Regions from separate parts of the Streptantibioticus cattleyicolor NRRL 8057 genome, predicted to be linked through region 2. Evidence: riboswitches for the same ligand, from Rfam matches in the RefSeq annotation. Region 2 holds a riboswitch; each other region holds the start of a gene.
What was found. A riboswitch is a leader RNA that binds a small molecule or an ion and turns the genes downstream of it on or off. The one in region 2 is predicted to bind magnesium.
Positions count from the first base shown of each region.

Region 1: another riboswitch for magnesium. It lies ahead of SCATT_RS34420 (VOC family protein); the one in region 2 lies ahead of SCATT_RS29790 (NRAMP family divalent metal transporter).
Region 3: another riboswitch for magnesium. It lies ahead of SCATT_RS00945 (NRAMP family divalent metal transporter); the one in region 2 lies ahead of SCATT_RS29790 (NRAMP family divalent metal transporter).

Region 1 covers NC_017585.1:1,544,696-1,548,519, forward strand. The annotation lists gene SCATT_RS34410 (DUF6924 domain-containing protein) at 1-939, opposite strand, end outside; gene SCATT_RS34415 (MgtC/SapB family protein) at 1,084-1,815, opposite strand; gene SCATT_RS34420 (VOC family protein) at 1,868-2,236, opposite strand; M-box (ykoK) riboswitch at 2,562-2,735, opposite strand; gene SCATT_RS34425 (hypothetical protein) at 2,818-3,018, opposite strand; gene crtI (phytoene desaturase family protein) at 3,514-3,824, shown strand, end outside.
Region 2 covers NC_017585.1:491,386-495,209, reverse strand. The annotation lists gene SCATT_RS29795 (hypothetical protein) at 1-68, opposite strand, end outside; gene SCATT_RS29790 (NRAMP family divalent metal transporter) at 155-1,801, opposite strand; M-box (ykoK) riboswitch at 2,123-2,296, opposite strand; gene SCATT_RS29785 (PRC-barrel domain-containing protein) at 2,461-2,913, opposite strand; gene SCATT_RS29780 (PRC-barrel domain-containing protein) at 2,910-3,512, opposite strand; gene SCATT_RS39115 (hypothetical protein) at 3,509-3,655, opposite strand.
Region 3 covers NC_017586.1:263,629-267,452, forward strand. The annotation lists gene SCATT_RS00945 (NRAMP family divalent metal transporter) at 1-1,406, opposite strand, end outside; M-box (ykoK) riboswitch at 1,728-1,901, opposite strand; gene SCATT_RS00950 (polysaccharide deacetylase family protein) at 2,074-2,907, shown strand; gene SCATT_RS00955 (DUF2891 domain-containing protein) at 2,849-3,824, opposite strand, start outside.

The sequences.
Region 1 (3,824 bases), 1.1 Mb from region 2:
CCCCTCCCACCACGGCCGAACGCCCTCCTGGGCGACGAAGTCCTGGAAGTCCATGTTGGCGATCTCCAGGTTGCAGGCCATCGAGCCGATGTCGCGGCAGGGGAGGACGGCGCAGTGGCCCGGGGTGTCGTAGAGGTCCACGGCGGTCAGCGGGCGGCCGGGCTCGGTGAAGGTCCTGGCGTCGGCGAGCGCGACGAGCGTGGTGTGCTCGTCCGGCGGGACGAGCGCGGGGACCTGGGCCGGCAGCAGGCCCTCGAAGGCACGGTCGTCGACGACCAGCGCCGTCAACGGGTAGTGCTCCACGTCGATCTCGTCGAAGTCCAGGTCCGTGCCGACCCAGCCGTCCTCATCCGTCCCGCCGAGTTCGTCCAGCAGGGCGCGCCAGCCCTCCTCGTCGTCGAAGGAGGTCCGTACCAGGAGGGTCCCGTCGGTCGAGGGCAGGGACGGGAAGGACGGGCGCACGGGCGACGTCGGGGTGGGGAAGGCGGGCCGGCCGTAGTCACCCTGGTACATGCCGCGCGCGTCCATGCCGCGGACCAGGTCGTCGAAGGCCAACTCACCGCCCAGCACGGCGGAGAGGATCTCGCCGAGCCGCTCGGACGGGACCCGCGCGCCGCGCCCGGGTATCCCGGCCAGGTCCACGAGCAGCGGCCCGTCCCCGCCGTGCACCACCGGGATGTCCGCCAGGACGGCCACCGGCGGCACGTGGTCACCATCGGGGACGAGCGCGGGTATGTGGCCGCCGTGTATGAAGTCCCATGCGGGATCCTCGACCAGGCGGAGCCGTACCCCGCCGTCCCCGAGGGTGATCACGCCGCCTTCCCGGCGGCCCCCGATCTCGTTCGGCAACGCCCCCCACCGCGCTGTGCCGTTCTCGTAGGAGGTGCCGACCAGCAGTGCCTCGCCTGGCGCGGTCGGGGGCAGGAGCGGAAGGGACATGACTCTCCGTAAGGTGTCGGGCGGCCCCGCCGAGGGCCGGGTGTGGAGCACATTCTGCGGGGCCCCACTGACAATCGGCCGTCACTGACGATCGGCCCCTACGGAGGTTCGGCCGCCGCGGACAGCGGCCGGCGGGACGACGGGTCAGGCCAGCGCGGGCTCGGGGGCGTCGGCTTCCTCGGTGAGGTGCCAGTGCAGGTCCCGCACGCCCGGTTCGAGGGAGAGGCGGGCGATGACCGGCTCCAGCGCCTGGGCGAGATCGCCGTTGACCGCGACGGTGGCGAGCACAACGATGGCGTCACCCTCGTGGTCCCGGCGGGCCCGCAGGGCGGAGGGGGTCAGCCCGGAAGCCGCCAGCGCCTGGAGCAGCAGCGCGCGGATGTGGGTCTCCTCGCCGCGGTCGCACACCAGGTGGACGGTGGCGCGCGTGGTGGCGTCGGGGTCGGAGCCGGCCGCCGGAGCCCGGTCGAGCAGGCGCCCCGCCGGGCGGAGCAGCAGGTGGACGAGGAGGACCGCCAGCGTGCCGAGAGCCGCCAGCTCAAGCCTGCCGGAGGCGGCCAGTACGCCCACGGCGGCCGAACACCACAGCGTCGCGGCCGTGTTGAGCCCGCGTACCCCGGCTCCGTCCCGCAGGATCACCCCGCCACCGAGGAAGCCGATGCCGGAGACGACGTACGAGGCGACCCGCGTGGGACTGCCCGCGTCACCGGCCGCCACGCTGTACAGGACGAACAACGTGGCGCCCGTCGCCACCAGGGCGTTGGTGCGCAGGCCCGCCATCCGGGCCCGCCACTGTCGCTCGACGCCGATCAGCGCTCCGCACGCCACACCGGTGGCGAGCCGGACGAGGAAATCGGCAGTGCTCAGACCGTGCACAGCCTGCACAGGGCACCTCCTTCGACGGGACCGCTCGGGTCAACAGGGCTTGTCAGACGAGGGGTTCGAGGAACTCCAGCCGGTTGCCGACCGGGTCCGTGCTGTAGAAGCGGCGGTGACCGGGCAGGTTGTCGTCCCACACCACCGGGGCGCCGTGCGCCGCGAGCCGTTCGGCGAGGGCGTCGATGTCCCGCACCCGCAGCCCCGGATGGGCCTTCGCGGCGGGGCGGAACGGGTCCTCGATGCCCAGGTGGAGCTGGACGCCGCCGTCCGCGGTCCCGAACCAGCAGCCGCCCCGCGCCGCGAGGACCGGCGGCTTGGGGATCTCACGCAGCCCCAGCGCGCCGATGTAGAAGCTCCGCAGCAGATCCTCGCTCGCGGGCGGCGCGGCGAGCTGGACGTGGTCGAGTGCGGCGATCATGGGGTTACGGCCTCCAGGAGACGTGTTTCGGCGCAGTCCGTCCCGGGACGCCGGGAGGGCTCGCTCGGCAGGGGCGGCCGTCACGCAGGACGGCGGCCCGCGACGGCGTGGGAGCCGTGCGGGTTCACAACAGCGCGGCGGGAAGGCCGCGCGGGAAAGGGTGGTTATCGCGTGCCGGAAGAACGCGAGGACACGCGGGGAAGGGGCCGATGATGGCTCGGACTACTACCGTAATCCATCTCTTCCGCCTCCTTCCGGCCGGGACGCGACCACGCGCGTCGTCATCGACTCGGCAAGGAGCGGCCGGTTCCGCGCCGACGCGACCGGCTCACCCCAACTCGTCAGAGCTTTGGCACTCCACGGCGTGATCCCCGTACCGGGGAAGCCACTTGGGGTCACCCCTTGGGCCGGGGAGACCTATCCTGACCCTGGGCGTCTCTCGACGTCGTGGGGTCAGTGGCCGGTGTCCGTGCAGACGCCTCACCGAACGAGGTGCCTCTTCAAACCCCCACGAGTGTAGACCCCCACGCGGGCGGCGAGGTGACTTCCTGGCGAACTCTTGACGCGCCCGGTGAGCCGGATCACGTTCCGCCCCCGCGCCCGGGCGGATCCGCCGTCGGCCCGGCACCGGCCGCCACGCGGGCGATCGTCAACCCCAGACCCACGGCGCGCACCGGCAGCCCCACCCCGTAGGCGTCCGCCACGGCGAGGAGCACCGGCCGGGCCAGCGGCAGCAGGCGACGCGCCACCGGGGGGACGGGCAGTGCGGTGATGAACGTCATGACACACCTCCACCGGATCGGCACCCGAGGCCATACCGGCGAGGCGGTCCGTCAGACGACGCGATGCGTGCCGGGTGCCCCAGGTGCGACGGAATGGGAGCCGGGACTGGTGCAGGGACTCATCCCGTTCACCTCCTCGCACGCTCGGCGAACACATCCGGACGGGGGCGTGACGTGCCCCTCGGTCCAGGTTACGACTGCCGGCGACGGGACGGTACGCCGGAGCCACCCCGCCGTGCCGTGCGGGCACTCGTCACCCTCCGTGACCGGCGTTCGGCGCCGGTGACGACCGGCCGGGGGAACCCCGTGAACGGCGTCGTCCGCACGTCACCCGTTCGCCCGCCCCACCGGTACCGGCCGGGCCCGGCGGGGCACAAGGGAAGGCATGACTCGGTACGGGCCCCGCACGGGACGGTGGCGTCCGGTGCGCCGGACGCCCCGGCGCCGCGCGCCGCGCCGTTCCGCGCCGGGGGAGCGGTGACCGGGCCGCGCACGGTGGCGGGGCCCACCGGGGACGTGGTGGTGGTCGGCGCCGGTCTCGCCGGGCTGGCGGCGGCGCTCCACCTGCTGGGCGCCGGGCGCCGGGTGACCGTGGTGGAACGGGCCGCCGGACCGGGCGGCTGCGCCGGACGGGTGGAACGCGGCGGATACCACATCGACACCGGCCCGACCGTTCTGACCATGCCGCACCTGCTGGACGAGGCGTTCGCCGCGGTCGGCGACGCGTTGTCCGCCCGGCTGGAACTGACCGAACTCCACCCCGCCTACCGCGCGCGCTTCGCCGACGGCGGCGTCCTCGACGTGCA
Region 2 (3,824 bases):
CGTTCGGCGCCGTCGTGGAGGGTGAGTCTCAGGGTGGGCACGGCGGCGAGGTGCCTGGTGACGGGCATGACGGCTTCTCCTTCCGTGTGAAGGGGTTGCCGGGCAGGGGGCCGACGGCGACCGGCGGGCAGGCGTGCCGGCGCCGTACGGGGGCTCAGTGGCTGAGCGCGACCTGGACGATCTTGAAGATCACCAGGACCATCGCTATGAGCAGGTAGGTCCGCAGGGCACCCATGCCGAGCTTGTAGCCGGTGGACATGGTGGGCCGGGTCAGGGTGTGCAGGGGCGGCATCCGCCAGGTGTCCCGGCCGGTGCGGTCGATCGGGTCCTCCTTGGTGCCGGTGCGGCGGCGGGTGAAGGCGTACCCCGCGGCCAGTACGCCGGCGATTCCGCAGGCAGCCATGATGTCGAGGATGGTGTTCGCGGAGATGTCGGGGAAGAGGACGGCGGCGGTGAGGATGACCGACAAGGTGACCAGGACGCCGACGACCGCGGAGGTGAAGGCGTTGGTCTTCGGGCCGTTGGCCCACGGGCCCAGGACCGCTTTGTCGTTGCAGAGCAGGAGCAGGAAGACCGAGGCGGACGGCAGCAGGACGCCGGCGAGGGTCTGGACGCCTTCGGTGAGCAGGCCGAGCGGGGAGCCGGGGATCAGCACGATCGTGGCGGCGGCGGCCACGAGTGCGGCGTAGACGGTGTAGAAGCCCTTGGCGCCGCCGACACCGCGGTGCAAGGAGTGCTTCAGGCCCAGGACGTCTCCGATGGCGTAGGCGGTGGACAGGGAGACGGCGAAGGCGCCGATGATGGAGGCGTCCAGCAGTGCGATGGCGAAGAGGACTCCGGCCAGTTTGCCGGCGTGGGCGGCCAGTCCGTGGGCGATGCCGGCGGCGTCGGTGAAGTGGCCCTGGCCGCCGGTGCCGGCGAAGGTGGCGGCGGTGAAGCCCATCATGGCCGCGGCGCCGATCACCACCACGGCGATGCCGATCCACAGGTCGGCCTTCTCGTACTTCATGAAGCGCGGTGTGATGCGCTTGTCGATGACGTAGGACTGCTGGAAGAACAGCTGCCAGGGTGCCACCGTGGTGCCCACGATGCCGATGATCAGCAGCATCACCGTGGCCAGCTGGCCGGAGCCGCCCGGCATGCCGGGGACCACGAAGTCGTGGACCATCGTGGAGGTGGCCGGGTGGGCCATGAAGTAGATCGGCACCAGCAGCAGCGAGGCCGCGCACAGTGCGATGGCCACCCGCTCGAAACGCTGGAAGGAGCCGGTGAAGGCCGAGGCGATGATGATGGCGGCGGCCAGGACCACCGCGGCCACCTTGGGCAGCCCGAGGTATCCGGCGGCCAGGGTGATCCCGATGAACTCGGTCACCAGGGTCAGGGCGTTGAGCAGGAACAGGTCGATGACGCTGAAGGCGCCCCAGAACTTCCCGAAGCGTTCCAGGATCAGCCGGGCGTGGCCGACGCCGGTGACCGCGCCGAGGCGCAGGACCATCTCCTGGTTGACGTAGAGCACGGGGATCAGCAGCAGCAGTGTCCACAGCAGGTGGGTGCCGTAGTTCTGGCCGGCCTGGCCGTAGGTGGCGAACGCGCCGGCGTCGTTGTCGCCGACCATCACGATCAGTCCGGGGCCGACGATCGCCAGCAGCGTCTTGAGTTTCGCGGTCAGGCCGGTGCGCGGTGCGGTGTCGTCGAGGCGGATGGTGCCCAGTGCTCCGCGGATGTCGCCGACGTGCGCGTCGTCGAGTACCGCCGTGGCGCGGGGGGTTTCCACCGGGGTGGCCGTGGTGGTGTGGGTCATGGCGTACCTCCCGTACCCCCGGGAGGGGGCGGACAGGGGGCACGCAGCAGCCATCCCCCCTGCGCGGAGGCGCAGGACGGCGGCCCGCGGCGGCACAAGGGCCGTGCGGGTGCGCACACAGGGGTCGCGGGGCCGGCGAGGGGCCGCGCAGGGAGGATGGTTACCGCGTGCCGGAAGAATGCGAGGACAAGCGGGGATGGGGCCGATGATGGCCCGGACTGCTACTGCAATCCATGTCTGTCGCCTCCTTCCGGCCGGGACGCGACCGTGCGCGTCGTCATCGACTCGGCAAGGAGCGGCCGGTCCCGCATCAACGCGGCCGGCTCACCCCAACTCGTCAGAGCTTTGGCACTCCACGGCGTGATCCCCGTACCGGGGAAGCCACTTGGGGTCACCCCTTAGGCCGGGGAGACCTGTCCTGACCCTGGGCGTCTCTCGACGTCGTGGGGTCAGTGGCCTGTGTCCGTGCAGACGCCTCACCGAACGAGGTGCCTCTTCAAACCTCCACGAGTGTAGCCCGACACTTGCGCGTCGACGCAACTCCATGGCGGACTCTTGACACTGCCGGAGCCCGGTGGCGGCAGCCGCGAAACCCGCCCGGGGCGCCGCTCGTACCTGGGCCCCGTCCGACCGCCTGCCGACCCGCGGCACCGATTGCGTTACGGCTGCGGGGACTTCGTCAAAGAAGGGTCGGCGCGTACGACCACGGCGTAGGAACCAAGGCCGAGCAGTCGGTCTCCGCGGATGTCGCCGAGAGCTGTGTACAGGGTGCGGAGTTGTCCGGTGGTGTTGTCGAAGGCGATGTCCTTGACGGTGCCGTGACTGGTGCCGTCTTCGGTCAGGACGCGCCGGCCGAGGGCCTCGTGGTGGGTGGGGAAGGTGTTCTGGCCGGGATCGGTGGCGGTGCGGGAGCGCACGATGACGGCGTCGGGCCCCACGGCTTCGACGGCGTCCCAGGCGATGGCCGCGGCGTGCTTCGGGGCTTGGGACAGGCGCAGGCAGGCGATGCTCCTGGTGTGCGCGTCGATGGTCAGGCTTTCCACCCGGCCAAGTGGTTCGGCCTCGTCGGCGGTGATCACGGGAAGCCCCTGGGCCTGGGTGAACAGCATCATGCCTGGCCTCCTTCCGCGGTGGCCGTGTCCGCGTACGGCTGTGCGCGGTGGGCGCGGAAGGCTTCGACCTGGGCGCTGAAGCTGGGCAGGTCGTCGGCGAGGAAGTGACGGGCGTGCGCGGGGACGACGAGTGCGCGCCCGGAGACGGCCAGCGTCTCTCCTCGGGGGATGAACGCCTTGCGCTGCTCGCGATCCAGGTTCTCGTTGGCGGCGATCTCGAAGCCGATCACGCGTCCGCTGCGACCGGCCTCGACCACGACATCCTGGATCGTGCCGATCTCCGTCCCCTGGTCGGTGAGGACGGGCGCGCCGATGACCTGACCGCGTTCGGCTTCTCCGGCACCGATGACCGCCTCCCGCTTCTCCAGGGCCGCTTCACCGGGGATCATCACGGCGGACGGTCCTACGGCGTGCACTTCGCAGAAGGGCAGGCTCGCCTTGAGAGGGCCGGCCAGCAGCCCGCGCCCGCTCAGGGTGAAGCCGGTGATCCGGCCGGCCCGTGCGTCGAAAACGGTGTCCCTGACCTGGGCGACCGCCTCGCCGCTCAACGTCACGACCACCCGTTTGGTCAGCTCCGAGGCGAGCATGTAGGCGTTCACCGCGGACCCTCCCGGCCGGAGACACGGCCCGAACGGATGGCGATCACCGTGCCGCTGCGGCGTCTGGCCTGAACCGTCAGTGCTGTTGCGGTGAGCACGCCCGCCACCGCGACGAGGAAGACCACCCAACCCCACCATTCCATCGCCGACCTCCTCGATACCGCCTTCACCATGGCCGTCGCTTCGTCCGGCGGTCCTTCGGCTATGCGCTTACCCGGGGTACGAGCTCGCATGCTCTGGGTGGGTGGCGGGTGGATTTCTCCTGGAGGGGCCGTGCGGGGTAGCGCGTGCGCCGCCGCGCTCGGGACGTGT
Region 3 (3,824 bases), on a different replicon from region 2:
GCGGCCATGATGTCGAGGATGGTGTTCGCGGAGATGTCGGGGAAGAGGACGGCGGCGGTGAGGATGACCGACAAGGTGACCAGGACGCCGACGACCGCGGAGGTGAAGGCGTTGGTCTTCGGGCCGTTGGCCCACGGGCCCAGGACCGCTTTGTCGTTGCAGAGCAGGAGCAGGAAGACCGAGGCGGACGGCAGCAGGACGCCGGCGAGGGTCTGGACGCCTTCGGTGAGCAGGCCGAGCGGGGAGCCGGGGATCAGCACGATCGTGGCGGCGGCGGCCACGAGTGCGGCGTAGACGGTGTAGAAGCCCTTGGCGCCGCCGACACCGCGGTGCAAGGAGTGCTTCAGGCCCAGGACGTCTCCGATGGCGTAGGCGGTGGACAGGGAGACGGCGAAGGCGCCGATGATGGAGGCGTCCAGCAGTGCGATGGCGAAGAGGACTCCGGCCAGTTTGCCGGCGTGGGCGGCCAGTCCGTGGGCGATGCCGGCGGCGTCGGTGAAGTGGCCCTGGCCGCCGGTGCCGGCGAAGGTGGCGGCGGTGAAGCCCATCATGGCCGCGGCGCCGATCACCACCACGGCGATGCCGATCCACAGGTCGGCCTTCTCGTACTTCATGAAGCGCGGTGTGATGCGCTTGTCGATGACGTAGGACTGCTGGAAGAACAGCTGCCAGGGTGCCACCGTGGTGCCCACGATGCCGATGATCAGCAGCATCACCGTGGCCAGCTGGCCGGAGCCGCCCGGCATGCCGGGGACCACGAAGTCGTGGACCATCGTGGAGGTGGCCGGGTGGGCCATGAAGTAGATCGGCACCAGCAGCAGCGAGGCCGCGCACAGTGCGATGGCCACCCGCTCGAAACGCTGGAAGGAGCCGGTGAAGGCCGAGGCGATGATGATGGCGGCGGCCAGGACCACCGCGGCCACCTTGGGCAGCCCGAGGTATCCGGCGGCCAGGGTGATCCCGATGAACTCGGTCACCAGGGTCAGGGCGTTGAGCAGGAACAGGTCGATGACGCTGAAGGCGCCCCAGAACTTCCCGAAGCGTTCCAGGATCAGCCGGGCGTGGCCGACGCCGGTGACCGCGCCGAGGCGCAGGACCATCTCCTGGTTGACGTAGAGCACGGGGATCAGCAGCAGCAGTGTCCACAGCAGGTGGGTGCCGTAGTTCTGGCCGGCCTGGCCGTAGGTGGCGAACGCGCCGGCGTCGTTGTCGCCGACCATCACGATCAGTCCGGGGCCGACGATCGCCAGCAGCGTCTTGAGTTTCGCGGTCAGGCCGGTGCGCGGTGCGGTGTCGTCGAGGCGGATGGTGCCCAGTGCTCCGCGGATGTCGCCGACGTGCGCGTCGTCGAGTACCGCCGTGGCGCGGGGGGTTTCCACCGGGGTGGCCGTGGTGGTGTGGGTCATGGCGTACCTCCCGTACCCCCGGGAGGGGGCGGACAGGGGGCACGCAGCAGCCATCCCCCCTGCGCGGAGGCGCAGGACGGCGGCCCGCGGCGGCACAAGGGCCGTGCGGGTGCGCACACAGGGGTCGCGGGGCCGGCGAGGGGCCGCGCAGGGAGGATGGTTACCGCGTGCCGGAAGAATGCGAGGACAAGCGGGGATGGGGCCGATGATGGCCCGGACTGCTACTGCAATCCATGTCTGTCGCCTCCTTCCGGCCGGGACGCGACCGTGCGCGTCGTCATCGACTCGGCAAGGAGCGGCCGGTCCCGCATCAACGCGGCCGGCTCACCCCAACTCGTCAGAGCTTTGGCACTCCACGGCGTGATCCCCGTACCGGGGAAGCCACTTGGGGTCACCCCTTAGGCCGGGGAGACCTGTCCTGACCCTGGGCGTCTCTCGACGTCGTGGGGTCAGTGGCCTGTGTCCGTGCAGACGCCTCACCGAACGAGGTGCCTCTTCAAACCTCCACGAGTGTAGCCCGACACTTGCGCGTCGACGCAACTCCTTGGCGGACTCTTGACACATCGGGAACGAAGCCGTGGGGCGCACCGCCGATCGGCGGACGCCACCCCGGTCACCCGGCGCGCGCCCGGCGCCCGGATCCGGACCGCGGATACGTTGGCTCCCCATGGAACCCCTCCGTGTGCCGGGGCCGGGGCGACGCGCCCGCCGGCTGCCCGTGCTCCTCGCGCTCCTGGCCCTGACGGTGACGCCGGCCCCGGTACGGGCGACGGCCGTCCCGGACGACTGTCGGCGGCCGGTGGCCCAACCGGCGGCGCCTACGGGGATGTCGGGCGCGGTCAACCGCAGGATCGCCACCTCCGAGCGCGTGGTGGCGCTGACGTTCAACGCGGCGTGGGACGACAGCGGGGTGCCCGAGGTGCTCGGGGTGCTGCGGCGGCACAAGGCACCGGCCACGTTCTTCATGACCGGACGGTTCGCCGAACGCCACCCGGCGGCGGCACGGGCGATCGCCGCCGAGCACGGCGTAGCCAGCCATTCGTACCGTCACCCCGATTTCGCCGGGCTGACCCGTCAGGAGGCGTGCCGGGAGGTGCGGCGGGCGGACCGGGCGATCCGCCGGGCGACCGGTGCGGTGCCGCTGCCGTTCTTCCGCTTCCCGTACAGCTCCGTGCCGCCCGAACGGCTCGCGGACGTCAACGCGTTGGGCTTCGCGGACGTGGAGTACTCCGCCGACACCAACGGCTACCTCGGGGAGCGCGGCGGGATGACGGTCGCCAAGGCGGTCTCGCGGGCCCTCGACGCGCTCGGCCCGGGGGAGATCGTCCAGATGCACGTCGGGGCAGGCGACGGCGGCCCGGGGCTGGACGCGCCCGCGTTGCCGCTGATCATCGACACGGTACGGGCCCGTGGCTACCGCGTCGTCGACCTGCGGGCGCTGCTCAAACCGCCGCTTCCAGGGCGAGGACCGCGAACGTGGCCAGCCAGTGGTCGCCGGTGAAGTCACCGGTGGCGGTGTGCGGCAGGGCGGCGGACAGGTGGGCGGTGGCCGCGTCGGCGAGGACGGCGGTGCGGGGGTCACCGGGCGGGAGCGCGGCGGCGAGGGAGCGCAGCGCGGCGGCCCGGCTGAGGGAGAGGCCGACCAGATGGCCGATCTGCGGGTCGGCGGGGTCGGTGACGGTGGGCGGGGTGAGCAGGGACGACGGGGTGCCGGGGGCGAGCGCGGGCAGGAAGCGGGACAGCCAGCGCGCGAGGTCGCCGGAGGGCAGCACCCGGCGCACCGTGTCGGCCTCGGTGAGCGCGGGCGACAGGAAGTCCTGGCCGGAGGGTTCCCAGTGCGCGGGGGCGTCGTGGTCGTCGGCGAACCAGCGCAGGACGGTGTCGGTCACGGTGGCGGCCAGCCGTGGGCGGTCGAGCACCGGGGCGCTGTCGAGGACCAGGCCGAGGGCGAAGGCGCTGTTGGTGTGGGTGCCGTGCCGGACCGGGTAGGCGGCCTTGGCCAGCCAGCCGCACAGCAGTTCCGCGACGGTGTCGGCGGCCGGTTCCAGCGCGTCGGCCCAGCGTTCCCCGGCCGGGCCGAGCCGTCGGCACTCGGCGGTGAGCGCCAGCAGCCAGGCCCAGCCGTAGGGGCGCTCGAACGACGGGTTGGCGCGCAGGTACGCGGCTTCGGTGGCGAGCCGGTCGGCGGTGAGGTGCCGGTCGAGCACGGCGGTGGCCGGTGCGGTCTCGACGTGGTCGTGGTAGCGGCGTAGCAGCCGGACCAGCAGCCAGTGCATGTGCACCGAGGAGTGCCAGTCGTAGGAGCCGCAGAAGGCGGGGTGGTGGTGGCTCGGCGGGAGCAGGTCGTCGGGGCCGGTGAGCAGGTGGGCCGGGGCGTAGGGGTAGGGGCGGGTGACGTTGGCGGCGGCGAGCCGGGCG